Regions from separate parts of the Mesorhizobium sp. ISC11 genome, predicted to be linked through region 3. Evidence: riboswitches for the same ligand, from Rfam matches in the RefSeq annotation. Region 3 holds a riboswitch; each other region holds the start of a gene.

Region 1 (9,621 bases), 440 kb from region 3:
CGGATGTGAAAGCGCCTGAAGTCCATCAAGCTTCCGTTGAGAGGCGGCGTTCACAGCCTGTCTCTGCTGTTCGAGATGAATCTGTAAATCCGAGTTGATGAATTCCACCAGTTTTCGTGGATCACTGGAACTCGGAACACTGCGGCGGAAGATCTCTCCCATTATATCAAGGAAATCGCGTATACAGACGTCGCTCAATGATGTGATGATCTGGTGCCCTACGTACGGGTAGTCATGCAGACGCAGCATCTGGCACGCTTTCAGAAAAGCCCATCCCTGTTTCCGGGCGATCGACCTCTTCAGATTTGAAGCATCCGCCTTGCTCATGGGCCGGCGCTTAATTTCCGGGTTCATGAGCGCGAGCGCCAGCCCTTCGGCATAAGGGCGCGCTTTTCGATCAAGAAGGAATTGCTGCTGATCCGCCGTCCTCAAATTCACGGAGAGGAATTCACGTGCTGCATCAGCAAGTGCCACAAGCTCTTCTCTGCCCTCGGAATGACCCGATATGATAACCCGCTCGATGATGTCATTGACGGAAAGCCGCCCCAGCCGGTTTTTGAGCGAAAACGCGCTGAGCGCATCGTTGCGCTCGAGATCACTCCGCAGATGGTCAGGAAGCGCATAGTACAGCCGAAGCGACGACACGTTCTCGCACAGCGTGGCGAACTCCCTCGGATCGACTGAATCAAGATTCTCGACGTCCCGGTCAGCATTCGAGAGCGACTGGCCGGGTATGATCGTCCGGATCGTGTCGTAGAGGCCGCCGATGTAGGCGAGGACCCATTTCACGTTGCCGCGCGTCTTTCTCACCAAGGTGTTCAGGAACTGCTGTTGGAGCGGTGTCAGTGCTTCACAGTCGTCAATCAGTATCTTGAAGAAGGGCGCCCTGTCACCGGCGAAAGATGGGCCATTTAAAAGTGGAGTGATCGCGGTCGCGACCTTGTTAATGATCGCGCCAGGGTCTGTTGCTCTGAAGCCGGTCGCTCCGGCATCGGCGGCAAAGAAGAACGCGTTGAAGCATTCGTCGACGTACCGGGTTATCCCACCCCGCAGCTCATCGATGCTGAAGAAGTCGAGACGGGCAGGTTGGGGTATGAAGTGCAGCACTTCGCGATGCAGTGCCAGGGCGACGTCCCTATCTTCGGAGGCCCGGTATTTCAAGTGGCCGTCGCGTCTGAGCTGGCCGATGCTCTCGAGCAGGCGTTCGACTATCTTCAGCTCCAGATAGTGAGAGAAGATTACGAATTGCCGCGGGATCACGGCGGCCGTGTCGAAGCGTATCCGCTCCGGAATGAGGTTCAGAACGGCGTTGTCGATTAGGGGCGAGAATGTCTCATTGAGCTGGAAGAAGACGCCATACCAAGCGAGCTTGCCGACTTGGTCCGAGAGACTTTTGTCTTCAAGAATATGGACTGTGGAAAGCGAGCGAAGAATGCTGGTCTTGCCGCTGCCTCTCGTCCCTGCGACGAAGACCGGCTTGGCGGCGGCAGAAATCAACGCCGACTTCTGACTGAACCACAGTATCGGGCGGCTTTCGTACTCGATCCTGTTGGGGCCGAACGGATTCTCCATCGCTATTCGTCCCTTACCTTAATGCGCCAAGCCGAGTTTGCCTTGGTGAGGCCGTCTATCTCGATGAAGCGCGCCGCTTGGAGCATCAGAAGAGAGTCTTCCAGATCTAGCCCGAGCTCGGCGGAGGCAGCAATCTCAGTGATCTCGTCCCAGAAGAGTAACCCATTCCCGCGCCTGGTGGCATGGTCGCGCAGTCGGCGCAGCAGGTCAAACGTGTCGTTGTTCAGAAAGGCCTTGCCGTTGGACATGGTCGAAATAAAGCAATGTTCGCCTTCCATGACCGTCCCGTCGGCGACATTGGTGCGGTAGGGTATAAGTCGGATGCCGACGAGCTCTCCCTGATCGGTCGTGAAGAAGACGAGCTCATTGAAACCTGACTGTATCTCTGGTGCTGAGATGCAGATCAATTTGCCGTCCGGAAACCTTGGATCGTTGACGATCTCGACCGGATCAGCATGTATGTGTCCATGCAGGTAGACGATAGGCTTGTTGCCCTGCAGCAGCTGAGTTCTGACAAATCCGCTGTTGAGCATCTCCGCGTATGGCGTAATGCGCGGAGTCTTTTGTGGCAGCAGATTGTGATGGCCGATTATGATGCCGTAACGCATGTCGGGCTGCTGGAGCAATTCCTGTAGGCCTGCAAGCATCTCACGCGAGATGTATGGCGTGTCCATCTGACCGTAATACTCGTCGTCGGACGCCTCCTTGTCTGGATCGCTGGGAGGTGTCGCGGGCGAATGTCCCGAGATGTCCGGCGAGCCGAGATCTACAGGCTCTGTAGAAGGACTGAGTGCCTCGAGACGATCACGAAGGAACGCGGGAAGGTTTTGAAGCTCCCAACTGCCTATCGCTGTGTTGACGAGGATGAAGTTTGCGCCTGCGGATCCTGTCGGAAGTCTGAAGTGCACGGGTTGGTCCACGGGAACGGTCTGCCAACCCAAGCGGGCGGCTAAACTCGCCATTTCGCTGAATTTCTCAGTCGGTCCAAGTTCGCGCGCGTCATCACGGTTCACATCGTGATTTCCCGGTACGAATATCAACGGAAGCGCCTTTGAACTGCGTCCCTGTGCGCGGCAGAGCAACGTGAAATGCTGGAATGCCGAAGCAATGAAGGTCTTGTCGCCACGGCTCGTGAAATCCCCCATGAAGGCGATCGAATCCAAGGGCTTCGAAGTCGTCAGCCGCCGAAGTTTCGTCAAGACGGCACGCAGCGAAGACGCGCGTAGCTTCTGCGTTATTTTCGGAGCGAACTTGCTATCCTTGGCATCGATGTTGCTAGAGGAAGGATGCCAGTCCGGATAGTGAATATCGCCTACTTGAAGGATTCGCACCCGCCGCATAACTCGCCCCCCTGCCGAGAGCCATAGACTAATCCGTTCGCTTTTGCCAAGCGCGAACGATCATCCGCAGTGTCCTTAACGAGGTAGCCTGCACTTTTCGAGAATTGCCACGGCGGCTATTTTTCGGCTGTGAAGCACACGAGACCCGTGACGTGAGACCCAGTTGCTCAATGCCCAGTTGCTCAATGAGCTTTCTTACGAATAAGGGAGAATTTCCGCGGCCGGACTATCTCTGAGCGAGCGTGCATGACTGCCAACGGAAGGTCTTGCACGCACCCTTGCGATCTTGAGCAATGGTCGCCATGACTTTCTTCTTGCAGGCTTTTGAGTGGCCCAGCCTGCGATCACCAGACCCCACCGATTCTAAAGAGCGTGGCAGATGGGATAGTCGAGGTTGCCCGTGCACAGTCACGCTCAGGGCTTGCGCCGCCCAGAGGACACGCTGAAAAGGCAGATTGGGGCGCAAGCACGCCATTCACGAGAGGTTCGACATGAAGACCATGCAAGAAAAAGACATTCCGGCATTCGTACAAGCAGTTGTGGACGCCGGCTGCAAAATTTGCGCGATTGGCAACTTGGGATACGTCTTTGGCGATGCTGATTTCACGCCAGCGCAACGGAGGGCCGTCGAGCCACAGCTGCGTAGGATTGCTGAAATCTACGGCGAACGCGATCATCTCATGAACGAGATAGCTGTATATCTGCGGTCGATCGGACGCCATGTCGAGGTTGAGCCGAAGACAGGTATTTCCTGATGGCCGTGATCGCGAGAAGCCGTCTTCCAACCTCTGAATCCTAAAGGAGGTGACCCCCAAGGCCGTTCGTCACCTTCGACCAGAATAACCACATCCGTGACCGCCTGAGCTACTTGGTCGATACGCGCACATGGCCAATACAGTTTCTCCATCCTTCACGAAGCGAATGAGGCTTTGGCCATTCAGCCCCGGTCTACGGGGCGTGACTTGTCCCCGATGCATGCGCGAGCTCTCCGCCCGGCTGGCCGCCGGTCGTCGCCACCGGCCGAAGGCGCCCGAATGCGCTTGACAAGATAGCGTCAGCCCGTTCAACCTAAGGCATTCACCAGGGGAGTCCCGGCAAGGGGCTGAGATACTGCTGGCTTTCGCGGCGCAGTGACCCGTTGAACCTGATCCAGTTCATACTGGCGTAGGGACGGTGCAAGCGCTTTGCGGGAGTTTACGCCCGAGGTCCTGTTGCAGCAGGTCTACAGAAGCGTCTTTTCATCCTTCCGGCACAGAACTGGGTCTCCAATGCATGAGCAAAGGAGCCTCACGATGAATGCCCTCACCCCCGCCGTATCGACGGGACCACTGCCCGCCTCGCGGAAAATCCACAAGCCCGGCGTCCTCTACCCGCAGATCAGGGTGCCGATGCGCGAGATTTCCGTCCATCCGACGGCCGGCGAACCGCCCGTCACCGTCTACGATCCGTCCGGCCCCTACACCGATCCATCAGTCGAAACCAGCATCGAAAAAGGCCTTGCCCGGCTTCGCCACGAATGGGTCACGGCGCGTGGCGATGTCGAAGCCTATGACGGCCGCCACGTCCGGCCGGAAGACAATGGATTCGCCACCGGCGAGCGCCTGACACCGGAATTTCCGATACGCAATCGGCCGCTCAAGGCCAAGCAGGGCAAGGCGGTGACCCAACTTGCCTATGCGCGCGCCGGCATCATCACGCCAGAAATGGAGTTCGTAGCCATCCGCGAGAATCTCGGCCGCGAGGTGATGCGCGGCAAGCTGCAACGCGACGGCGAAGCCTTCGGCGCGGCGATCCCAGATTTCGTCACACCCGAATTCGTGCGCGACGAGGTGGCGCGCGGGCGCGCAATCATTCCCGCCAACATCAATCATCCCGAGAGCGAGCCGATGATCATCGGTCGCAATTTTCTGGTCAAGATCAACGCCAACATCGGTAACTCGGCTGTCACATCGTCGATGGCCGAAGAGGTCGAAAAAATGGTCTGGGCTATCCGCTGGGGCGCGGACACGGTGATGGACCTGTCGACCGGCCGCAACATCCACAACATCCGCGACTGGATCGTGCGCAATGCGCCGGTGCCGATCGGTACGGTGCCGCTCTATCAGGCGCTGGAAAAGGTCAACGGCATCGCCGAGGATCTGAACTGGGAGGTCTACCGCGACACGCTGATCGAGCAGGCCGAGCAAGGCGTCGACTATTTCACCATCCACGCCGGCGTGCGGCTGCACTACATCCCGCTGACCGTCGACCGGGTCACGGGCATCGTCTCGCGCGGCGGCTCGATCATGGCCAAATGGTGCCTGCACCATCACCGGGAGAGCTTCCTCTACGAGCATTTCGAGGAGATCTGCGACATCGCCAGAGCCTATGACGTCTCCTTCTCGCTCGGCGACGGCCTTCGTCCCGGTTCAATCGCCGATGCGAACGACGCGGCGCAATTCGCCGAACTGGAAACACTTGGAGAACTCACCAAGATTGCCTGGGCAAAGGACTGCCAGGTGATGATCGAAGGCCCGGGCCATGTCCCCATGCACAAGATCAAGCAGAACATGGACAAGCAGCTCGCAGTGTGCGGTGAGGCGCCGTTCTACACGTTGGGGCCGCTGACGACCGACATCGCGCCGGGCTATGACCACATCACCTCAGGGATAGGTGCCGCCATGATAGGCTGGTTCGGCACCGCAATGCTTTGCTACGTCACGCCGAAAGAGCATCTCGGCCTTCCCGACCGCAACGACGTCAAGATTGGCGTGATCACCTACAAGATAGCCGCCCATGCAGCCGATCTGGCGAAGGGCCATCCGGCAGCGAAAACCAGGGATGATGCCCTTTCGCGCGCGCGCTTCGAGTTCCGCTGGGAGGACCAGTTCAACCTGTCGCTCGACCCCGAAACCGCACGGTCCTTCCACGACCAGACCTTGCCCAAGGAGGCGCACAAGCTGGCACATTTTTGTTCGATGTGCGGGCCGAAATTCTGCTCCATGCGCATTTCCCACGACATCCGTGCCGAGGCCCAGAAGGAAGGCATGGCGGCAATGGCGGCAAAATACCGGGAGGGCGGCGATCTCTACATGCAGGCGGACGAGACTGGCGTACCGGTCGTGCCAGAGGCTCCCAAACCATCATGAGGGTGCTCGTCAAAGGGGCCGGCGTTGCCGGCCTCACCGTCGCTTTCGAACTCGCCGCCCGCGGCGCGACGGTCACCGTCGCCGAGATGCGGCATGGCCTTGGTGGCAACGCGTCGTGGTTCGCCGGCGGCATGCTGGCGCCATGGTGCGAGCGCGAAAGCGCGGAGCAGCCGGTGCTGGATCTCGGACGCGATGCTGCCGACTGGTGGGATGCGGTGCTGTCGGGTCAGGTGACACGGGCCGGGACATTGGTCGTGGCCGCGCCGCGTGATGCCGGTGAGCTTGACCGGTTCGCCAGTCGCACGTCAGGGCATCGGCGCGTCGATGAAAACGAAATTGCGCTCCTGGAACCCGACCTCGCCGGCCGCTTCCGGCGTGGATTGCTCTTCCCCGACGAGGCTCACCTCGACCCACGCCCGGCGATGGCGGCACTTCATGACAAGCTTGCGACCATGGGTGTCAAATTCCACTTCGGCTGCGACGCCCGGCCTGTTTCGGGATTCGCCCGTCAGATAGACTGCATGGGAATGGCAGCGGCCGATGACAGGCTGCGCGGTGTTCGCGGCGAAATGCTGATCCTTCGCACGCCTGATGTCTCGCTGTCGCGGCCGGTCCGTTTGCTTCATCCACGCTTTCCGCTTTATGCCGTGCCGCGCACCGATCACCGTTTCATGATCGGAGCGACGATGATTGAAAGCCAGAGCGCCGGACCGGTGACGGCGCGTTCCATGATGGAGCTGCTGGGCGCCGCCCATGCCCTCCATCCGGCCTTTGGTGAGGCCGAGATCGTTGAAACCGGTGTGGGTGTCCGTCCGGCATTTCCCGACAATTTGCCACGCGTCGAAACAGACGGTGAGATCATCGCGATCAACGGTCTTTATCGTCACGGTTTTCTCCTCGCCCCCGCCATGGCGCGCCAGGCTGCCGACCTGGTTTTCAGTCAAGACAGAACCAAGGAGCATGCTCATGAAACTGATGGTCAACGGCGAGGCGCGTGAGATTGCCGCCACCACGCTGGCCGAGTTGCTTGCCGCGCTCGACTATGAGGGCGATTGGCTCGCCACCGCCGTCAACAGCGACCTCGTGCACAAAGCCAACCGCGCGGAGTTCCAGTTGAGCGACGGCGACCGGATCGAAATCCTCTCGCCCATGCAGGGCGGCTAGCATGTTGGAGCTTTATGGAACCGAGCTTTCGTCGCGCCTGCTTCTCGGCACGGCTCAGTATCCTTCGCCGGCCATCCTTGCCGATGCAGTCAAGGCATCGGGCACGTCGGTGGTGACCGTCTCGTTGCGGCGTGAGATGGCGGGCGGTAGGGCCGGCGAACAATTCTGGTCGTTGATCCGCTCGCTGGGCGCCAGAACCCTGCCCAATACCGCCGGCTGCCTCTCCGTCAAGGAAGCCGTCACCACCGCGAAAATGGCGCGCGAGGTCTTCGGCACCAACTGGATCAAGCTCGAAGTGATCGGCAATCACGACACGCTACAGCCGGATGTGTTCGGTCTGGTTGAAGCCGCCCGCATCCTGTGCGAGGACGGCTTTGCGGTATTCCCCTATACCACCGACGATCTCGTTGTCGCCGAGCGGCTGCTGGAAGCGGGCTGCAAGGTCCTGATGCCGTGGTGCGCACCGATCGGTTCCGCCTTGGGACCGGTCAACATGACGGCGCTGCGCTCGATGCGCGGATATTTCCCTGGCGTCCCGCTGATTGTGGATGCGGGGCTCGGACGGCCGTCGCACGCGGCCACCGTCATGGAACTCGGCTTTGACGCCGTGCTCCTGAACACAGCGGTCGCCAAGGCGGCAGATCCGGTCGGCATGGCGCGTGCTTTCGGTAAGGCGGTCGACGCCGGTCGTGAGGCGTTCAGTTCGGGAATGCTCGAACCGCGCGACGTCGCCGTGCCATCGACACCGATGGTCGGCAGGGCCGTTTTTTCATGAAGCTCGATCCCTTCTACCTGATCGTCGACAGCGCCGCCTGGATCGAAAGGTTGGCGCCGCTCGGCGTCAAGCTGATTCAGCTTCGCATCAAAACCATGGATGAAACCGGGCTGCGCGCGGAGATCCGCAAGTCGAAGGCCTGGTGTGTCCAACACAAAAGCCAGCTCATCATCAATGATTATTGGCGCCTGGCAATCGAGGAAGGCTGCGATTTCGTGCATCTGGGCCAGGAGGATTTGCAAACGGCCGACCTCTCGAGGATACGGGCAGCGGGCGTCAGGCTCGGATTGAGCACGCATGATCATGTCGAGCTGGAAACGGCCATGTTTGCCGAGCCCGACTATGTCGCGCTCGGTCCGATCTATCCCACCACTTTGAAGAAAATGAAGTGGGCACCGCAAGGGCTAGAGCGGATCAGCGAGTGGAAGCGGCGGGTGGCGCCGATCCCATTGGTCGCCATCGGCGGCCTCAACCCCGACCGCCTCGACGGCGTCTTTGAGGCCGGCGCCAACAGCGCCGCAGTGGTCACGGACATCACGTTGAGCTTCGACCCCGAAGCGCGCACGCGAGAATGGATCGAAAAGACGGACCGATGGCGATGAGACGAGAACCGCATGTGCTTGTCGTTGGCGGATCAGATTCCAGCGGGGGTGCTGGAATAGCACGCGACATCGAGACGATCTCTGCCGTTGGCGTGCGCACCTGTCTCGCCGTCACAGCGCTAACGGTGCAAACGCACGACGCCGTGATCGAAATCCATCATTCGCCACCCAGCATGGTGGCCAATCAGATGTGTGCCGCGCTACAGGCCAACGACGTAGCCACAATCAAGATCGGCATGCTGGCGACTGCCAAGATCATTGTTGCCGTTGCCGCAGTGCTGCGCAAATTTCCGCAAGTGCCGGCAGTACTCGACCCTGTGCTGGCCTCCACCTCAGGCCGCGCACTTCTGGAAGCAGGCGCTATCGCTGCCATGAAGCGCGATTTGATGCCGCTTTGCTGCATTGTCACGCCCAACCTTCCTGAACTGGCGCTCCTTACTGGTTCCGAACCGGCTTCGGATGAGGACGGTGCGCTCCAACAAGGACAAAGACTGCAGGCCGTCGGCCCTCAGGCCCTGCTGATCAAGGGTGGGCACGCGTCGGGTCCCCGATCGGCCGATATTCTGTTACGCTCCGATCATGAACCCATCCACTTCGACACGCCGCGCCTTGCTATATCGATGCGCGGAACAGGTTGCATGCTGGCCAGCGCGATTGCGGCGCATCTGGCGAAGGCGAAGTCGCTCGAAGATAGCGTGCGCGAAGGCAAGCTGTTTGTGTTCGAGAAGCTTCAGAAATGCCGGCTGAATAATCACAACGTTCTGCGTCCAGCCAAGCAGACCCATTTTCCAGAATTTTTCCAGTAGCGAGACTGGAGGGCTACTGCTTCTCTATGCCATCCTTACAACGCGTTGAGTTCCACTGTGCCGTCCAGAATTATCTGTCGTTGTCCAGAATTAAGCCGGGCTTAGAACTGAAACGAACCCGCCGAAAGGTACGAGCGGCCCTCACTCGATAAGGGTTACCAAACCTATTCCTGTGGGCTACCAATCCGCGTGGTGGGTGGCCTTAGGTTACCAATCAGTGTGGCGTCCGGAATT
Region 2 (9,621 bases), 5.0 Mb from region 3:
GCCGCCGCGGTCGGTGCTCCAGAACCACAAGGCAAAGACGATGACGTTGGTGACCCAGATGTTGAGTGCGTCGATCAGCAGCGTCGTGCCGCTGTTGCCGCCATGGCCCTCCAGCAAGGCACGCACCAGCAGGACCAGCGAACCGCAGTTCATGATGCTGATGATGGCGGTCATGGTCAGGGCTGTTCTGCGGATCATGACCCGAAACTGGCCGATCGCATGCCACTCGTGGTCCTCGACCGCCTTGCGGGTGGCGGCCTGTGTCCAGGCGGTGGCCACCGACAAGGGCAGCAGCAGAGCGGCCTCCAGCGCGGGCGCTAGCCAGCGCGGCCCGAATGAGAGATTGTTGATGACCAGAAGCTGCAGGCAGATGATGACGAGAACGGCCGCACGGGCCATCCAGAAATCGAGCGCACGGTAGTGGATGATGGCATGGTGGTGGCGCATTTATCAAATCCTGGATGCTTTTTTGGGGACGGGAACCGGTCAGGCGTAGGCGACGCCTGCCGCGATCACGCCCGATGCGCCGTGCCCGGCATGTTCAGGGCGCTCCGGGACGGCGTGTTCCATTGTTGTCCTGCTGGCATGTGATGATGAGAGAGGCGGCATGGTGGCGCGAAACTCTGCCTCAATCTTGGTTTTGCCATGGTCACCCAAGTATACATTTTCGTAAGCTTCGAGTTCTGGGCTGTTCCAAAAACCGTCCGGTGTGATTTATCCACCGCATGACGCGAATCGACGAACCCATGAACGGTTGGCTGCCGGTCGGCAGTTCTGTTCCAGGCGACTGGCGGCAGTCGTCGATCTGGCAGGGGCTGACGCGCTATCCAGAAGCCGGCCTGGCGCTTTTATGCCTGACACAGATCCTGTGCTGGACCGTGGCGCCCGCGCTTGTCGACGTGTCACCGCCCAACGATGTCGTCGAAGGCTTCATGTGGGGCCGCGAATGGGTGCTGTTGACCTACAAGCATCCACAGCTTCCCGGCTGGCTGCTCGAGATCAGCCATCTTCTGACCGGATCGTTCCGCTGGCCGCAATATCTCGTGGCTCAGCTAACGATCTCGGCCACTTTCGTGCTAGTCTATCTGCTGGCCCGCGACATGCTCGGGCGAACCCGCGCGCTGGCCGCCGTGCTTCTGATGCCGTCGCTCTATTTCTTCGGCTGGCCGACCCCACAGTTCAATCATGACTACGCGCAGATGCCCTTCTGGGCCGCTATCTGCTGGCTGTTGTGGCGTGCGGGCCGTGGTGGTGGGCCGGGCTGGTGGCTGGCGCTCGGGCTGGTGTCGGGCGTCGGGCTCTATGCCAAGCTTTCCACCGGCCTATTATTGCTTTTCGGGGCGATCTGGCTGCTGTCGGACACACGCGCACGCAGTCGGCTCGCCACGCCCTGGCCATGGCTCGGGCTCGCGGTTTTCGGCGCTGTCGCCGCTCCACTGGCCGCCGAACTCTGCCGCGTCGATTTCCTGCCGCTGACCTATGCCGCCTGGCGCGATCAGTGGGTGGTGGCCCATCGCTCCCGCTTTTATTATATCGGCGTCCAGATGGCTGGGCTCTGCGGCTTTCTTCTGGTGCTGGCGATATCAGGGCTGCTGCGGCGCTCGCCCGCGCCGCAAAAGCCCGTCGGGCGCGGCACGCTGGTCTATCTCTTGTGGATGGGGGTTGGCCCGGCGATCCTCGTCATGGTGGCGTCCCTGTTCACCGGCGCCGGCGAGGCCTGGGGCGCGCCGATGTACAATCTTGCTGGCGTTGTGGCGCTCGCCTTGCTGGGCCATCGCCTCGGCGCCATCGAGATGCGAAAGCTGGCGATCTGCGCGCTCATCTCCATTGTCGGCATATCCGGTGCCTATGCGGGCATCCGCTGGACGAAATGCAATCTGCGTGGGCGCATGGACGCCGTCTGCTGGCCGGCGCAAAAGATCTCGGATGAGGCAGAGGCTGTCTGGCACGCTGCGACGCCCGATCGGCTCGACATCGTCGGCGGCCATGCCCTTATTGCGCCGCTGGCGGGCCTCAATGCCTATGACAAGCCGTCGATCTTCACCGAACTGAACATGCAGTACGCCCCCTGGATCACCAAGGAGCGGCTGCGCGAGCATGGCATATTGCTGGTCTGGCCCGGGCGCGATGTGCCATCTTATCTGCAGGCGTGGGTGGGCGACATCCCGGTCAAAACCGTTCTTTTCGACTGGTCGCTCAAGGCGCCGCCGGTGGCGATCAGCTTCGCAGCCATTCCGCCTGGCGCGCGGCAGTTGCCGGGTGCTATCGACGGCCTCGCCCGACCGAGCAACTGAAGCAGATCCGCCGGTCCGCTGGACGAAGCAGGTGACAATGCCCATCTATGTCCAGACAAACTTGCCTTTGAGGAGACGTGATATGGCGACTTCGACCGAACGCGCAGTCCTTGCCGGTGGCTGCTTCTGGGGTATGCAGGATTTGATACGGCGCTATCCCGGCGTCATTTCCACCCGTGTTGGCTACAGCGGCGGCGACGTGCCCAACGCCACCTACCGCAACCACGGCAGCCATGCCGAAGCCATCGAGATCAATTTCGATCCGGCCATCATAAGCTATCGCACGCTGCTGGAACGCTTTTTCCAGATCCACGATCCGACGACCCGCAACCGCCAGGGCAACGATGTCGGGACGAGTTATCGCTCGGCGATCTATTACACCAGCGACGAACAGAAGCGCATCGCCGAGGACACGATCGCCGATGTCGATGCCTCGGGCCTGTGGCCGGGCAAGGTCGTCACCGAAGTCGCACCCGTTGGCCCCTTCTGGGAAGCCGAGCCCGAGCATCAGGACTATCTGGAGAAATACCCCAACGGATACACCTGCCACTTCGTCAGGCCGGGGTGGAAGCTGCCGGTTCGGGAAAAAGCGGTGCCGTAGATACACTGATACGACAGGATTTGAGAAGCCGCGGAGCGCTCGCTCCGCGGCTTCTTTTCATTGCAATTCCTACTTGCCGCAATGGTTGTCGTTAACTGTCGGCGCGGTGGTGCCCGGCGACGTTCCACTGGCATCGGGCTGTGCGCCCTGCGGATGGGCAGGGCAATTTTCATCCGCGTTTGAATTCGTGGCGCCCGGTGCTACCGTCGTACTGTTGGTCGTGCCGGGGTCTACCGTGTTCGGCGAAGCCGGCGTATTTGGGTCGACGGTGACCGACTTGCCGCTGCCGCCGGATCCGTCGGTGCCGCTTGTGCCATTGCTCTGCGCCATGGCCGATGTCGCCAGGCCAATGGTGAGCGCCGAAGCTGCGAGGATTTTCATGAACATGGTTTGTCTCCATTGTCTGTGAACTCGTCGCGTAGCGACTGGTGGGACAACCTCGCGGCCTGGTGAAGGTTCCCGATAAATTCTCGCGCCGGCAGAGCCAACCGCTCCCGCCCTGGCGCAATGCTTTTGGCGCAGTGCGATAAAAAAACGGCTTTTCCTTCAACTCGAATGATGCTTTAAGGCGCACATCCACAGGGGTGCTCCGTACGGTCGGGGCTGAGACGGGGGCGGCAAGCCCACAGACCCTAGAAGCTGATCTGGGTAATACCAGCGGAGCGAGGCGGGCGATGTTTTCAGGCGCACAGATTTCCCTATATCCCATGACCGACGATTTCGTCGGTGTCATCCTTGGCGCGCTCGGTGCGCTCGATCCCTGGCGCGACAAACTCAGGATCGAGACCGACGACATCTCGACCTTGCTGGTCGGGCCGCCCGAAGTGCTGTTTCCTGCCATGCGCGACCTCTTCGTGGCGGCGGCACGCAGCGGCAAACATTGCGTGTTGTCGGCCACCATCTCGCGCGGCTGCCCTGGCGAGCCGGACGATCCGATCTGCCGCTCCGATGCGTTTGGCGGGCCCGTCGGTCCACTCGGCCCGCGCAAGGACGCGGCCATCGCGGCGGTGCGCAATGCTGCTGCCACCGGCCAGCCTGCGGCGGCGCAGTTCTCGCTCTATGTGATGGGCACAGACGACCACATGGACGAGATCTACGGCTGCATAGACTTTCTCAAGCAGTCCGGCGTCTATGAGCGCTCCAAACATTTCTGCACGAAACTGCGCGGTGATGCCGGTGCGATCTTTTCGGCGCTGGACGAGGCTTTCTGCCGTTTCGGACCAGGCGCTGGCCACGTAACCCTCGACGTCACGGTCTCGGCCAACAGCCCGTCGGCCGTCTGAAGCCGCGCGGCTCTCGCGGCCGTCAAAGGTTATCTCCCGTGGTCTCATCATCAGTCGCTTCGCGCCCGATCGCGAGCTTTCTCGTCAAGGCAATGCCGGCCATGATCTCGGCCGGTTTGCTCCTGCTGGCGTGGGAGCTTTATGCCACCTATTCCGGCATCAGGGCCACGATACTGCCGGCGCCGTCACGCGTCTTCGAGCAAGCGATGCTCAATCGCGAGGCGCTGGCCGACAATGCCGTTCCGACCATCCGTGCCACGCTTCTTGGCTTTGCCTGTTCGCTCAGCGCAGCCTTCGTGCTGTCGATGCTGGTCGACTTCTTCCAGCCGCTGCGGCGTGCGTTGTTTCCCGTCTTCATCGTCAGCCAGACCTTGCCGCTGGTGGCGATCGCGCCGCTGGTGGTGCTGTGGTTCGGCTTCGGGCTGGCGCCCAAGATCATGCTGGTGGCGCTGGTCACCTTCTTTCCGATGCTGGTCGCATTGGTCGAAGGCTATGAGGCGACCGAGGCCGAGATCGGGCAAATGCTGCGCGCCATGGGGGCAGGGCGCTGGCGCATCTTCCTGCTCGCGCGGCTGCCTTCGGCGCTGCCTTACTTCTTTGCCGGGTTGAGGATCTCCATCACCTATGCGGTGGTCGGCGCCATCTTCGCCGAGTATGCCGGTGCCGCAAAGGGACTGGGCATCTACATGCTCAACGCCAAAAACAATTTCCGTCCTGATCTGGTTCTTGCCGCCGTCGGTGTCAGCGCGGCGCTGACCCTTGTCCTGTTCGGGTTGACCGTGTTGCTGCAGCGTCTTGCCATGCCCTGGGAGCGAGCCGGCAGGGAAACTGCCGGGAAGGGGGCCTGGCGATGAGCCGGCTCGAACTGCGGCATGTGCACAAGGCGTTCGGTGGCCTCGACGTGCTGGCCGATATTTCGCTCAGCGTCGGCGCTGGTGAGTTCGTCTCGATCCTTGGACCCTCGGGTGCCGGCAAGTCGACGCTGTTCCAGCTTCTGACCGGCGCCGAGCATGGCGAGGGCGAGATGTTGTTCGACGGCGCGCGGCTCGACGACCACGGCAGGCACTTCGCCTTCATGCCGCAGCGCGACGCGCTGATGCCATGGCGGCGCATCCTCGACAACACGACGCTCGGGCTCGAAGTGCAAGGTATGAGGAGACAGGCGGCGCGGGCGCGCGTTGCGCCGTTGTTTGCCGAATTCGGGCTTGCCGGCTTCGAGCGGCATTTTCCCGCGCAGCTGTCCGGCGGCATGCGCCAGCGCGCGGCCTTGCTGCGCACCGTGGTGCAGGAGCGCGACATGCTCCTGCTCGACGAGCCTTTCGGCGCGCTCGATGCGCTGACCCGCACCGCCATGCAGCGCTGGCTCGAACAGATGTGGCGGCATCATCGCTGGACGGCGCTCTTGATCACCCATGACGTGCGCGAAGCCGTGTTCCTGTCCGACCGCATCTATGTGCTGTCGGCGCGCCCGGCCCGCATCGTGCGTGAAATCAGGGTGCCGTTGCCGCGCCCGCGCAGCCTTGGCGGCGATGCCGCGCGCCAGGCAAGCGCGCTCGAGGCCGAAATCCTCGACATCATCCTCAACCCCAATCCATCCAAAGGACACGATCATGACTGACTTGACGCGCCGGCAGGCCTTGTTGCTGACCCTTGCCACCGGCCTTCCCTTGATTGCCGGAACGCGTCGGGCTCGAGCACAATCGGCGGCACAAAAGGTCACCGTCGCCCTCGACTGGACGGTCAACACCAACCACATCGGACTGTTCGTTGCCCGCGACAAAGGGTTTTATCGCGAGGCCGGACTCGAGGTCGACATCCTGCCCTACAGCGATACCGGTGCTGGCACGCTGGTCGCAAACCGCGTCGCCGATTTCGGCATCAACGGCACCATCAGCCTGTTCACCCAGAGAACCGCCGGGGCGGATCTGAAGGGCGTCTATGCGGTGGTGCAGTCCGAAACAGGCCGCGTGGTCTTCAATGCGGCACGCAACGAGATCAAAAGCCCAAGAAGCCTCGACGGCTTGATCTATGGCGGCTTCGGCAGTGCCTGGGAAAACGCGCTGATATCGACCATCATCCGCCACGACGGCGGCAAGGGCGATTTCGAGACGGTGACGCTCGGCACCTCAGCCTATGAGGCGCTGGCCAATGGGTCGGTCGATTTCACGCTCGAAGTCTCGACCTGGGAGGGTGTCGAAGCCGAACTCAGGGGCGTCAAGCAGCGCAGCTTCGTCTATGCCGATTATGGCGTGCCTGATGAGCACACGACGCTGATCTCTTCGAGCGAAGCCTATCTCCAGGCCAATCCCAAGCCTGCGGCCGACTTCGTTCAGGCGACGCGACGCGGCTACCAGTTCGCTGTCGACCACCCCGACGATGCGGCAACCCTGCTGATCGCTGCAAACAAGGATGCCTTGACCAATCCGGCGCTGATCCACGCCTCGCTGAAGGCATTGATCGACGGCCATTATCTACGCAGCCAAAGCGGGGCCATCGGGACGATGGATCCGGCCAAGATGGAAGCGATTGGCGACTATCTCTTCGCCTCCGGCATTTTGCGCGATTCCGACGGCAAGCTGGTTGCTCGACGCCCGGATTTCGGGAGCTATTTCCGCAACGACTATCTGAGCTAGTCTGGCAAAACCAAATGACATGGGTCGCCAGTCTTTCTGGGCGACCGCGGGGAGCAGGTCGTCTGGAAGTGGCGCCCTGGCTCCCCGACAGCCAATTTAAGACCGATCTGATCTTGTTGATTAACTGCCCGGCAATGGTTGCGTGCAAAGGTCGCCCTGAGGGATCATTGGGGTGTCTGCATTGCTCATATCAAAAAGCGAGGCGCTTTCGCACGTCAGTGACGGCACGATTCTGTCCGCAGCCCGAAAGCGTGAGATCCTGGTGGATTTGCGCGAAGGTTTCTTTCGGATCTGCGCGCTGGCCTTCGCGGGCATGTTCGTCTACCGCGGCGTGTATCACCTGATGCTCGACCCGACGCGCATCAATGTGGCGCTGGTGGCGATTTCCGAGATCCTGACCTTTACCTGGCTGCTTCTGTCGCGTCGGCCGAAGGTTCGCGACTGGAACCCGCTCACGGTGGTTGTCTCCGTGATCGCCAGCTTCGGTGTCGGTTTCATCGACCTGGAGCCGGGCGTGGCCATCATCCCGGTCCATGTTGCGGCGCCGCTGCAGGCCCTGGCGTTGGGGTTCGTGATCTGGGGAAAGATATCGCTGGGGCGTTCTTTCGCCATTCTGCCGGGCAATCGCGGCGTGATGACAGGCGGTGCCTACCGTCTGGTGCGGCATCCGATCTATGCCGGCTATCTTGCCGGCCATCTCCTGTTCCTGCTATCGGCCTTTTCCTTCTACAATCTAGCCGTCTACGCGGTGATCACCTTCTTCCAGGTGCACCGCATCCTGCGTGAAGAGGCGCTGCTGGCCGCCACGCCGGAGTACCGGGACTATATGAAGCGCGTCCACTACAGGCTGTTCTACGGCGTCGTTTAACAGCGCCCCGGCGCGCAGAATCGTTCGGTCTGCAATCACCTGGCAACGTTGATCGTCAATAGATCTGCGCATTGTTTGTGCAAACTAATATTACAACTTTATTATTTCAGAAATTTTGAGATATATATAACACACTTCAATTTCAGTATTCTCTCTGTGAAGCTGAAACTCACTACCTCGCGTAATTGCTTCTGCAATCGGCTTCTCGCCATCTCCGGCCGATCGGAAAGCCCGCCACACTGGTGGGCTTTCTGCGGTCCACAGGCGTGCCGGAATTAAATTCTGGTTGCCATCACCTGGATGGCCGTTTCTGTTGCTGGCGTGACTTCTTCCGCGCGATGCCCGCCACAATCGCGGAACGGTAGGCCTTTGGAGCGCTCGTCTTTTGAACATCGCAGCTGCGACGTTCAATCCTACGGCGCCGGCTCCTATGGCGGCGGCGGCCTTGGGCTCGTGCTGCTCATTGTCATCGTGCTTGTCGTACTCGGGTGCATCTAGCCGGGTTATCGCCAACTGATCGCAATCTCGTGAGCGCCCCAACGTCGGCGTGCACCGGATTGTGATGCAGGCAAGCCGGCTTGTGATCCTGCACTCTGCAAAACTTTCGTATGGTCATTGCGGTCCACACCCCCCCCGTGGAAACAAGAGGAGAGGGTCCCACCCCTTGTCCTCCTCCAAGGCCCGCTCCGGTTCACCGTAGCGGGCTTTTGCTTGCTGGCGAGGCAAAACCGGCTCGCATCAAACCCTATGGGCGAGGCGTTCAGATGCTGGCGCCAGTCGACTACTCCATGTCAGGCACGTCACCGCTGACGAAGAGCGTGTTCGGCGGACCATATTCGCCCAGCGTCGGATCGGCCTCACGGCTCCAGGCGATGACGCCGGAATGCTTTGCCGTCAGAGCCCTGGCGGTGCGTATGGCGCGATCCTCGCTCTGCTGGTCGGCGGGTCCAAAGGCTGGGAACAACTCGCCATCCTCACCGCGATCGAACGCGACCACGACGATCAGCCTGGGATTTTTCTGGCCACTGGAATCGGACATCTTGCACCTTTGGCGCAGAACCTATCACATTGCTCGGGGTTGAAGGCCGCGAATCGATGAATGCCGACTTTGGGGAGTGGCATCGTGCAAGATCAGCGTTTCGATGAGCCGGTCAGGATTGCGCTCGGCCGATCGCGAAACTCGATCTTCAACGTGGAGCGGGTCGCTCAGGCTGCCGACATCCTGCTGAACCGCTGGCCGGTTGCGACCGGGCAAAAGCATATGGTTGCCCGCAAGGCCTGTCTGGCCGTGCTCGAGGGAAAGAAAGAAGTCTCGGCGGCAAGAGCGGCGTTCATCAACGCCGCTATCGAGGCGGACATCCTCGTCGAACCGCGTGAGGTGTCGATCCCGTAGCCTGCCCCTGCTGAAATTGAATCAGGATCTGGCTCCATACCCTTGATGTATGCCTCTTTTTGGCGATCGCCGACCGGCTTTTCAGGGCTATTGACCTGCCTCTCGGCACGCCCTGCACGGTTATCCCGCACATTTCGCTGCCTGTTGGTCAGTCTTCGGCATCTGTTGACATAGCATCCGGGCCTCGGTATTGAACAGGATTATACAGGTTCATTGAACAGGTACCCTTATGAAGCGGCGCGCGGTTCAACTGTCTCCCGGCACGGGCAAGCCCGAGCAGATCGCCACCGTCCTCGAACATGAGATCCGTTCCGGCGTCCTCGGTTTCGGCGACCGCCTTCAAAGCGAGAACGAACTCGTCCAGCGCTTCTCCGTTAGCCGCAATACGGTCCGCAAAGGCCTCGAGGAACTGTCCAGCCGCGGGCTGATCACGACCAAGGTTGGTATCGGCTCGTTCGTCACCTTCGACGGCAAGCCGGTCGACGACTCGATCGGCTGGTCGCGCGCGCTGGCCGATGCCGGCGCCAATGCCGAGACGCGGACGCTGCG
Region 3 (9,621 bases):
GTTCTTCTTCCAGCCATTCGATGACCGAGAGGTCGAGATGGTTGGTCGGCTCATCGAGCAGCAGGATATCGGGCTCCGGCGCCATGACGCGGGCAAGGGCGGCGCGCCTCGCCTCGCCGCCCGACAGGTCGTTCGGACGTTCCTCACCCGACAGGCCGAGATGCTCCATCAGATAGCTGGCGCGGTAGGGATCGTCGGCGGGGCCAAGCCCGGCCTCGACATAGGCGCGGACAGTGGCAAAACCTTCCATGTCGGGCATCTGCGGCAAATAGCGGACGGTCGCCGAAGGCTGGCGAAACACTTCGCCGTCCTGCGGCTCGATCAGGCCGGCGGCGATCTTCAGCAGGGTCGACTTGCCGGACCCGTTGCGGCCGACCAGTGCGATCTTGTCGCCGGCCGAAGCCGTCAAGGCGGCGCCATCGAGCAGCGGCGTGCCGCCGAAGGTCAGTTTTATCCCGTCGAGGTTGAGAAGGGGCGGGGCCATGTCAGCTTTCAGGTAAGGGATAGGGATGAGCGAGCAGCATCGCGCGGCCATGGCCGAGCGCGATTTCGAGGCGGCCCCCGGTCTTGTCGGACTTGACCTCGTTGGAAATGGTCAGCGACGAACCGAACGCCACCTTGACGTGAGCGAGCGGCCATTTGGCGCCGGTGACGGTCAGGCCGTCGAGCTCGGAAAAGCCGAGCACCGAGAACAGCGTGCCGTCGGCATAGTCGAAGCCGGCCGTTCCGCGCAGCAGGGGGATGCCTTCCTGAGCGCCGCTGGTCAAAAGCACGTCCGTTCCCGCCTCCGCCAGCCGCAGGGCGAGCGACAGATGCAGAAAAGCGTGGTCGGCGCGCTTGCCGCCAAAGGCGCCGGCCAGCACCAGGCGGGTCGCGCCGCGCTCCAGTGCCGCGGCGACGGCAAGTTCGCCATCGGTCTGGTCCTTTTCCGCCGGGAAGGTCCGGCGCGGCACGGAAGCGAGATCGTCCGGCAGGTTGGCCGGCACCGAATCGAAATCACCCACCCACAGCTCCGGCACGAGACCCAGCAACCGCGCATGACCGATGCCGGCGTCGGCGGCGATGACGCGGGAGCCTTTGACCTGACGGTCGAGCCGTGGCGTACGGATGAGATCGCCGCCAAGCAGGATGGTGAATGTGCTCATATCGTGTGGCCCTTACCAGCCCGGCACGGGAAACGGAAGGCGGCAAACTCCCGCTTGCATGGCGGATCGGCCCGGCCTATGTGTCGAAACGCTCTAACGGGGTGCCGGACGCGATCTTCGCGGACCGGCTGAGAGGCAGTCTCGCCAACCCGCTGAACCTGATCCGGTTTGTACCGGCGGAGGGATTAGACGTTTCGGACAGTCCGACGCCTCAATTCCTTTCAATTCAAACGAAGGAGGCGCCGATGCGCACGCTTTTATACGCTCTTGTTTCAGCAACGGTCGTGGCCTTGTCCGGGCCCGCCTTGGCCAAGGACAAGCTCACCGTCTACACCTATGAGAGTTTCACCGCCGACTGGGGTCCGGGTCCCGTGGTGAAGAAGGAGTTCGAGGCCGAATGCGGCTGCGACGTCGACTTCGTCTCGGTCGCCGATGGCGTCGCGCTGCTCAACCGCGTCAGATTGGAAGGCGCATCGACCAAGGCCGATATCGTGCTTGGCCTGGATACCAATCTCACCGCCGATGCCAAGGCGTCAGGCTTGTTCGCGCCGCATGGCGCGGTGACGGATGTCAATGTGCCGGGCGGCTGGAGCGACGACACTTTTGTCCCCTTCGACTACGGCTATTTCGCTGTCGTCTACGACACGCAGAAGATGAAGACGCCGCCGAAGAGCCTGAAGGAGCTGATCGAAGGCAGTGCCAACGACAAGATCGTCATCCAGGATCCGCGCACCTCGACGCCAGGCCTCGGCCTGCTTCTTTGGGTCAAGTCGGTCTATGGCGACAAGGCACCCGAGGCCTGGGCCAAGCTCAAGGCCAAGGTGCTGACCGTGACGCCGGGCTGGAGCGAGGCCTATGGGCTGTTCACCAAGGGCGAGGCGCCGATGGTGCTGTCCTACACGACGTCGCCAGCCTACCACATGGTCGCCGAGAACACGGAGCGCTACCAGGCGGCCTCCTTCGAGGAGGGCGAGTATCTGCAGATCGAGGTGGCGGGTATCACCACGACAGGAGCCAAGAATCCGCTGGCGGCCAAGTTCATGGCCTTCATGACCGGGCCGAAATTCCAGGATGCCATCCCCGAGACCAACTGGATGTTCCCGGCAGGCAAGACCGACAAGCCGCTCAATTCGGCCTTCGACAAACTGGTCAAGCCAACGAAGACCTTGCTGTTCAGCCCGCAAGAGGTCTCTGCCAACCGCAAGGCCTGGGTCGATGAATGGCTGGCGGCGATGAGCAAGTAGGCAGCGCGATGGCGCCGGCGCATTCCACGGATTCCCGCGTCAGTGCCGGCATTGTAGCGCTCGCTGCAATCGCGCTGCTGATCGGCGGCGCGTTTGCCGGCCTGCTTTTCGAGGGCGCCCATGATTTCTCGGGCGCCTGGGCAGCCTTCGATCCCTATCTGCTTCGCGTCATTCGCTTCACGCTCTGGCAAGCGGTCCTGTCGACGCTGCTTTCGGTCATCCCGGGGCTGTTTGTGGCGCGCGCTCTGTCGCGGCATCCACGTTTCTTCGGCCGCGCCTTCATCCTGCAGATCTTCGCCGTGCCGTTGGCGCTGCCGGCCATCGTTGCAGCGCTCGGCATCCTGGCGCTTTATGGCCGTGCCGGCTACTTCGCCGGCGTGCTTGCCGTTATCGGCGGCGGAAGCTGGCCGGGCATCTATGGCCTGTCCGGCATTCTCGTCGCCCATGTCTTCTTCAACCTGCCGCTGGCGACGCGGCTGTTCCTCGAGGCGCTGCAGACCATACCGGCCGACCAATGGCGGCTGGCGAGCCAGCTCGGCATGGCGGCGCGGCCGGCGTTCCGGCTGATCGAATGGCCAACGCTGCGCGCCGCACTGCCCGGCGTCGCCGGGCTTGTGTTCATGCTCTGCATCACATCCTTCACGATCGTGCTGACGCTCGGCGGCGGGCCGGCCGCGACAACGCTTGAGGTCGGCATCTACCAGGCGCTGCGCTTCGATTTCGATCCCGCACGGGCCGTTGCACTGACGCTGCTGCAGATCGCCTTGACCTTTATCGTGGTGCTGGCACTGACGCGGCTAGGCGCCAATGTGGTCGGCGACACCAATTTGCCGGTCGCGCAACGCCGCTATCTCTCGGTCAATCGGAGCGAGACCTGGTTGAACGCGCTACTCATCGTCCTGGCGCTGCTGTTCGTTGTCGGGCCGATGGCGGCAACCGTGATGGCCGGATTGAGTGCCGATCTCGCCCGCTTGGCCGGCGAGGCCACTGTCCGGCAGGCAACGCTGACCAGCGCGGCGCTCGCCTTCCTGTCGGCGCTGCTTTCGGTGATGCTGTCGCTGGCGCTGACCATGGCGCGGCGGGCACTGGCGCTGAACAGCCGGACTGGCCGCAAGACACTGCTCGAACATGCCGCCGATACCGGCGCCGGCTTTGTCCTGGTCGTGCCGCCGATCGTCGTCGGCGCCGGCTGGTTCCTGTTGTTGCGCCATGTCGGCGATGTCTTCGCCCTCGCCCCGGTCATGGTCGTCACCGTCAACGCGGTGATGGCGATGCCGTTTGCGCTCCGCGCCGTGCGTCCCGCCTATGATGCAGCGAGCGAGCGTCACGAACGGCTCTGTGCACAGCTCGGCATTGCGGGCTGGAACCGGCTGATGCTGGTCGACTGGCCGTCGCTGCGGCGACCGCTCGCCACGGCCTTCGCTTTCGCCATGGCGCTGTCGCTCGGCGATCTCGGTGTCATTGCCTTGTTCGGCGGTGATTCCGTGCAGACATTGCCCTACCTTCTTCTGGCTCGGATGGGCAGCTACCGCACCGAGGATGCCGCCGGCCTCGCACTGCTGCTCGGCCTCGTCTGTCTCGCGTTGATCGTGGCGGCGCACTGGCTGGGAAGGGAGGAGGTCCGTGATGCGTGAAAAGGCGGCCAACGGGCTCGCGAAGGGCGCGCCGGTGCGGCTGGACAAAGTGTCGTTCAGCTATGGCAGCTATGGCGAGGCGCCGCTTGTTTTCGATGTCGAGTTTGCCGCGGCGACGATCACCGCCATCATGGGGCCGAGCGGTTCGGGCAAGTCGACGCTGCTCAATCTGGTCGCCGGCTTCGAGACCCCACGGTCGGGCCGCGTGCTGATCGGCGGTGTCGATGTCAGCGCCGAGCCGGCCTCGGCGCGGCCAGTGTCGATGGTGTTCCAGGAGAACAATCTCTTCGCGCATCTTTCCGTCGAGCAGAATGTCGGGCTCGGCCGCTCGCCATCCCTGCGGCTGACCGAGGCGGACCGCGCCGCGGTCGCCGAGGCGCTTGCGCGCACCGGTCTTGCGGGCAAGGAGAAACGCCTGCCGCGCGAGCTCTCGGGGGGCGAACGCCAGCGCGTCGCCCTGGCCCGCGTGCTGGTGCGCGACCGACCGGTGTTGCTGCTCGACGAGCCCTTCGCTTCGCTCGGACCGGCTTTGCGCGACGAGATGCTGGATCTGGTTGCCGCCGTTCATGCCGAACGCGCCATGACAGTGCTGTTCGTCACCCACCAGCCGGAGGATGCACGCCGCATCGGCGAGCATATGGTGTTTGTCGACAATGGGTTGGTCGCTGCGACCGGCAAGGCTGATGATTTCTTTGCCGGGGCTGGTCCGGAGGCGTTCCGGCGCTATATCGGCGCGGGTGCCGGATATTCCACATCACGCGATGTTGCCCGGAAGCGGACATAATTTACGGTCAAACCGGCTCCAGGCGATGTGGCGTTTGCTTGCCATGACCGGGGGAGTGTGGCTAGGTCCGCCCTACCGGTCCGGCACAGGCCGTGATTTGCCTGCAGTATCCGGCGCCCGCCCCTGGGACGGGCCGCGGATGCTGCAGCAGTTTGAGATATGGCACGTGAGCATTCTGAAGATCGTCCCCGATTTTCAATGTCATGTGCCGGGACCCGAAAGGAAGCCGTTCTGGCGATCGGCGCTAACACATTGGGAATGAAACCGCTGGCGCGCTTCCTCGCGCTGGCCGGCTTTGCCGTGGCGTTGGCAAGCTGCCAGATGTTCACGCCGCCGGAAGTTCAGGAATCCGGCTTCCAGCCTTCCGACAAGCCGATCACGGTGGACAATGTCGGCGCCAACAACAAGCTCGCCGAATTGGCCAGGGCGCAGCATCCGCGCATCCTGGCGACCTATGGCGGCGAATATTCCGATCCCAAGCTCGAGCGCATGGTCGCCAAGGTGGTCGGTAGTTTGACGGTGGTGTCCGCCAACCCGACACAGACCTATCGCATCACCATTTTGAATTCGCCCAATGTCAATGCCTTCGCGCTGCCGGGCGGCTATCTCTACATCACGCGCGGCCTCCTGGCGCTGGCCAATGATTCGGCCGAGCTTGCCGCTGTCATCGCGCATGAGATGGGCCACGTCACCGCCAATCACGGCTTGCAGCGCCAGCAACTCGAGGCAGAGGAAGGCCTGGCGACCAAGGTGGTTTCCGATGTGCTCGGCGACAGCCCGACCGCCAAGGCGGCGTTGATCCGCGGCAAGCTGAGGCTCGCGCAATTCTCGCGCAACCAGGAGCTGGAAGCCGACGCCATCGGCATCAAGTCGATCGGCGAGGCCGGCTATGATCCTTTCGCCGCCGGCCGCTTCCTGCAATCGATGTCGGCCTACACGGATTTCCGCTCGATCAGCGGCGCCACCGACGCCAGCCTCGATTTCCTGGCCACGCACCCCAATACGCCGCAGCGCATCGATCTGGCGCAGCGCCATGCCCGCCAGTTCGGCGCGCCGGGCGTCGGCACGCGCGACCGCGATTCCTTCCTCGCCGGCATAGACGGCCTGCTCTATGGCGACACGCCGGAAGAAGGCTATGTGCGCGGCGAAACCTTCCTGCATCCGGGCCTTGGCGTTTCGTTCACGGTACCGGACGGCTTCATCATCGACAATTCGGCGGCAGCGGTGACGGCCACCGGCCCCGGCGACATAGCGATCCGTTTTGATGGCGTGTCGATCGACAAGAACCGGGCGCTGACGGACTATATCCGCAGCGGCTGGGTGGCTGGTCTCGTCGACAGCAGCGTCAGGCAGGAAACCATCAACGGCAACGAGGCAGCGACCGCGCATGCCGGCGCCGAAGGCTGGCAGTTCGACATTGCGGTGATCCGCGCCGGCGGCCAGGTTTATCGGCTGCTGACCGCGGCCCCTTCGGCCAGCACGTCGCTGGACACAATCGCCCGCTCGGTCAGCGGCTCGTTCCGGATCTTGAGTGCCGCCGAAAAGGCGGCGCTGAAGCCGCTGCGCATCCGCGTCGTCACTGTCCAGCCTGGGCAGACGATGGGTTCGCTTTCGGCGCAGATGGTCGGCGTCGACCGTAAGCTCGACCTGTTCCGCGTCCTCAACGCGCTGTCGCCTGGTGCCGCGGTTTCGGCCGGCGACAAGGTCAAGATCGTCACGGACAAGTAGGCACCTGCGGACGCCTGCCGCCGTTCAGGCGGCAGTCGCCATGAACTCCGGATTCTGCTTCACCAACGCGACCTTCAGCTTTTCCATGGCGCGGGCCTCGATCTGGCGGACGCGTTCCTTGGAGATGCCGAGGGTTTCGCCGAGCGCTTCCAGCGTCGCGCCCTCGTCGTTAAGCCGGCGTTCCTCGATGATCCTCAACTCCCGTGCGTTGAGCGCGCGAAGCGCCTCCCTCAGCCAGAGCGAGCGGCGCGCGACATCGATCTTGTCGCCGACGATCTCGTCGGGCAGCGGATCGTCCGAGACCAGGAAGTCCATGCGCTCGGTCGAACCCGCATCGTCGGCAACCGGCATGTTGAGTGAGGAGTCGGGAGCCGACAGCCGCGAATCCATCATCGCCACGTCGGCTTCGGAGACGCCGAGTGCTTCCGATACTTCGCGATAGAGCGTTGCGTTTGATAGTGGCTCGGCGCCATTCGCCAGCCGCGCGCGCAGGCGTCGCAGGTTGAAGAACAGCGCCTTCTGCGCCGAGCTGGTGCCGCCACGCACGATCGACCAGTTGCGCAGGATGTAGTCCTGCATCGAGGCCCGGATCCACCATGTCGCATAGGTCGAGAACCGCACCTCGCGCTCCGGCTCGAAGCGGGCGGCGGCCTCGAGCAGTCCGACATGACCTTCCTGGACCAGGTCGCCGAGCGGCAGGCCGTAATGGCGGAATTTGGAGGCCATGGAAATGACCAGCCGCATATGCGCGACGGTGATGCTGTGCAGCGCGTTCTGGTCGTTGTCCTCTTTCCAGAGCAATGCAAGCCGATGCTCTTCGTCACGTTCGAGGTAGGGAGCCTTCATTGCCGCGCGGACCATGATCCGTCCTGCCGTGTCTTCCATCATGAGGCGCTCCCTGGGTGGTGCGGATGACTTTGCAAACTTGGCTGGCGCCTGGGTTGAAATGGCGGCGTCGTGCCCTAGAACAGCCAGAACTGCCATGCGCGGGAAAGGTTCCGCGACCGTGGCTGCGGGATTGTGTTGCCCGACGGGCTCCGGGGATGATCCGCGACAGTTCTGGTGTCGGCTGGAAAGCGCCAGTTTGAGTATCCGATTTCAGAAACCGGTTGTTTTTGGAATTCTGTTCCTTATTTTTTCGGCTTGCATCTGTCAGTTTCCAGCGCTCACAATATGCCGGTCGGCCGGCCAAGAACGGGATCACAGAAAAATGAAATGGCTCAAGTCGCTCATCATCGCCGGAACGCTGCAGGCCTTGGCTGTCACCGCAGGCCATGCCGGCGCCAATCTCGACCAGATCAAGCAGGCCGGGGTCATCAAGGTCGGCACGGAAGGCACTTATGCGCCATTCACCTATCATGACACTTCGGGCGCGCTGGTCGGTTTCGACGTCGAAATCGCCAAGGCGATCGCCGACAAGCTCGGCGTCAAGGTCGAATTCCTCGAAGGCAAGTGGGACGGGCTGATCGCCGGCCTCGACGCCAATCGCTATGACGCCGTCATCAACGAGGTCGGCATCACCGATGCCCGCAAGGCCAAGTACGACTTCTCCGATCCTTACATCGCCTCCAAGGCGGTGCTGATCGTGCGCGGCGACAACACAGACATCAAGACCTTTGCCGATCTCAAGGGCAAGAAGTCGGCGCAGTCGCTGACCTCGAATTTCGGCAAGCTGGCCGAAACGAACGGCGCCGAGCTGGTCGGCACCGATGGCTTCGACCAATCGATCCAGCTGCTTCTGACAGGCCGTGCCGACGCCACGATCAATGACAGCCTGTCGTTCCTCGACTTCAAGAAGCACAAGCCCGACGCCAATGTGAAGATCGCCGCGCAAGAGGAAAACGCCGACTATTCCGGCGTCATCGTGCGCAAGGGCGATCCGGAGCTGGTCGCGGCGATCAACAAGGCGCTGGCCGACATCAAGGCCGACGGCACCTATAAGAAAATCTCCGACACCTATTTCGGCCAGGACGTTTCGAAGTAATCTATAGGCGGGCCGCTCCGCGGCCCACAGGACATATCGAGCGGCGAGCCGTCTTTGACGGTCCGCCGCTTTTGTCGTGATATGTCGCGCCTCGACGAAGCCTCGACTTATTTGGAGGATGTTACGTGCCGCACTGGCTGCAACTGATGCTGGAGTCGCTGCCTTCGCTGTTGTGGGCGGCGCTGATCTTCACCGTGCCGCTGACGCTGTTGTCCTTCGTCCTTGGGCTGACCGTTGGGTTGGGTGCGGCGCTTGCCCGGCTGTTTGGTCCGAAACCGCTGGTCGCGCTGGTGCGCTTCTATGTCTGGATCTTCCGCGGCACGCCGCTGCTGGTGCAGCTGTTCCTTATCTTCTACGGCCTGCCGTCGGTCGGTATCCTGCTCGACGCCTTCACGGCGGCGTTGATCGGCTTCACGCTCAACATCGGCGCCTACACGTCGGAAATTATCCGCGCGGCCATAGGCTCGGTGCCGAAGGGCCAGTGGGAAGCGGCCTATTCGATCGGCATGACCTGGAGCCAGGCGATGCGGCGCACCATCCTGCCGCAAGCCGGCCGGGTCGCGGTGCCTCCGCTTTCCAACACCTTTATCTCATTGGTCAAGGATACGTCGCTGGCCGCCGCCATCACCGTGCCGGAGATGTTCCAGGCGGCGCAGCGCATCGTCGCCACCACCTATGAGCCGCTGATCCTCTATGTCGAGGCGGCGATCCTCTATCTGGCGCTGAGTTCGGTGCTGTCGGCCTTGCAGACGCGGCTGGAGACCCGGCTCAACCGCTATGGCGGCTTCCTGGAGGCACGCTCATGATCGGCCTCAGCAACATCGAAAAGCGCTTTGGCGACAATCTCGTGTTGAAGGGCGTGACGGTCACCATTGCCGAAGGCAGCGTCACGGCGCTGGTCGGCCCGTCGGGCGGGGGAAAGAGCACCCTGCTGCGCTGCATCAACCTCCTGGAGATCCCGACCTCGGGCACGGTGCGCATCGGCGACGAGACGCTCGAATTCCATCCTGGTGGCAGGGTTCCGGCCAGGGATATCCAGCGCCTGCGGCTGCAGACCGGCATGGTGTTCCAGAACTTCCAGCTGTTTCCGCATCGCACCGCG

The links. A riboswitch is a leader RNA that binds a small molecule or an ion and turns the genes downstream of it on or off. The one in region 3 is predicted to bind thiamine pyrophosphate.
Region 1: linked by a shared signal. The riboswitch ahead of thiC (phosphomethylpyrimidine synthase ThiC) and the one ahead of thiB (thiamine ABC transporter substrate binding subunit) in region 3 are both predicted to bind thiamine pyrophosphate.
Region 2: linked by a shared signal. The riboswitch ahead of RPF88_RS03060 (YkoF family thiamine/hydroxymethylpyrimidine-binding protein) and the one ahead of thiB (thiamine ABC transporter substrate binding subunit) in region 3 are both predicted to bind thiamine pyrophosphate.

What each region holds. Positions count from the first base shown of each region.
Region 1 covers NZ_JAVSPW010000001.1:5,101,751-5,111,371, reverse strand. Annotated here, with positions in the region: gene RPF88_RS24770 (ORC-CDC6 family AAA ATPase) at 1-1,572, opposite strand, end outside; gene RPF88_RS24765 (metallophosphoesterase family protein) at 1,575-2,912, opposite strand; gene RPF88_RS24760 (hypothetical protein) at 3,404-3,667, shown strand; TPP riboswitch at 3,985-4,101, shown strand; gene thiC (phosphomethylpyrimidine synthase ThiC) at 4,205-6,040, shown strand; gene thiO (glycine oxidase ThiO) at 6,037-7,038, shown strand; gene thiS (sulfur carrier protein ThiS) at 7,007-7,204, shown strand; gene RPF88_RS24740 (thiazole synthase) at 7,206-7,979, shown strand; gene RPF88_RS24735 (thiamine phosphate synthase) at 7,976-8,581, shown strand; gene RPF88_RS24730 (hydroxymethylpyrimidine/phosphomethylpyrimidine kinase) at 8,572-9,387, shown strand.
Region 2 covers NZ_JAVSPW010000001.1:577,142-586,762, forward strand. Annotated here, with positions in the region: gene RPF88_RS03040 (hypothetical protein) at 1-447, opposite strand, end outside; gene RPF88_RS03045 (glycosyltransferase family 39 protein) at 747-2,294, shown strand; gene msrA (peptide-methionine (S)-S-oxide reductase MsrA) at 2,377-2,895, shown strand; gene RPF88_RS03055 (hypothetical protein) at 2,965-3,282, opposite strand; TPP riboswitch at 3,466-3,579, shown strand; gene RPF88_RS03060 (YkoF family thiamine/hydroxymethylpyrimidine-binding protein) at 3,570-4,178, shown strand; gene RPF88_RS03065 (ABC transporter permease) at 4,271-5,032, shown strand; gene RPF88_RS03070 (ABC transporter ATP-binding protein) at 5,029-5,796, shown strand; gene RPF88_RS03075 (ABC transporter substrate-binding protein) at 5,789-6,811, shown strand; gene RPF88_RS03080 (methyltransferase family protein) at 6,984-7,679, shown strand; gene RPF88_RS03090 (hypothetical protein) at 8,461-8,718, opposite strand; gene RPF88_RS03095 (DUF982 domain-containing protein) at 8,803-9,072, shown strand; gene RPF88_RS03100 (GntR family transcriptional regulator) at 9,302-9,621, shown strand, end outside.
Region 3 covers NZ_JAVSPW010000001.1:5,540,333-5,549,953, forward strand. Annotated here, with positions in the region: gene RPF88_RS26750 (ABC-F family ATP-binding cassette domain-containing protein) at 1-484, opposite strand, end outside; gene RPF88_RS26755 (thiamine diphosphokinase) at 486-1,145, opposite strand; TPP riboswitch at 1,233-1,347, shown strand; gene thiB (thiamine ABC transporter substrate binding subunit) at 1,391-2,389, shown strand; gene thiP (thiamine/thiamine pyrophosphate ABC transporter permease) at 2,398-4,023, shown strand; gene thiQ (thiamine ABC transporter ATP-binding protein) at 4,016-4,807, shown strand; gene RPF88_RS26775 (M48 family metalloprotease) at 5,066-6,535, shown strand; gene RPF88_RS26780 (RNA polymerase factor sigma-32) at 6,560-7,423, opposite strand; gene RPF88_RS26785 (amino acid ABC transporter substrate-binding protein) at 7,746-8,519, shown strand; gene RPF88_RS26790 (amino acid ABC transporter permease) at 8,645-9,325, shown strand; gene RPF88_RS26795 (amino acid ABC transporter ATP-binding protein) at 9,322-9,621, shown strand, end outside.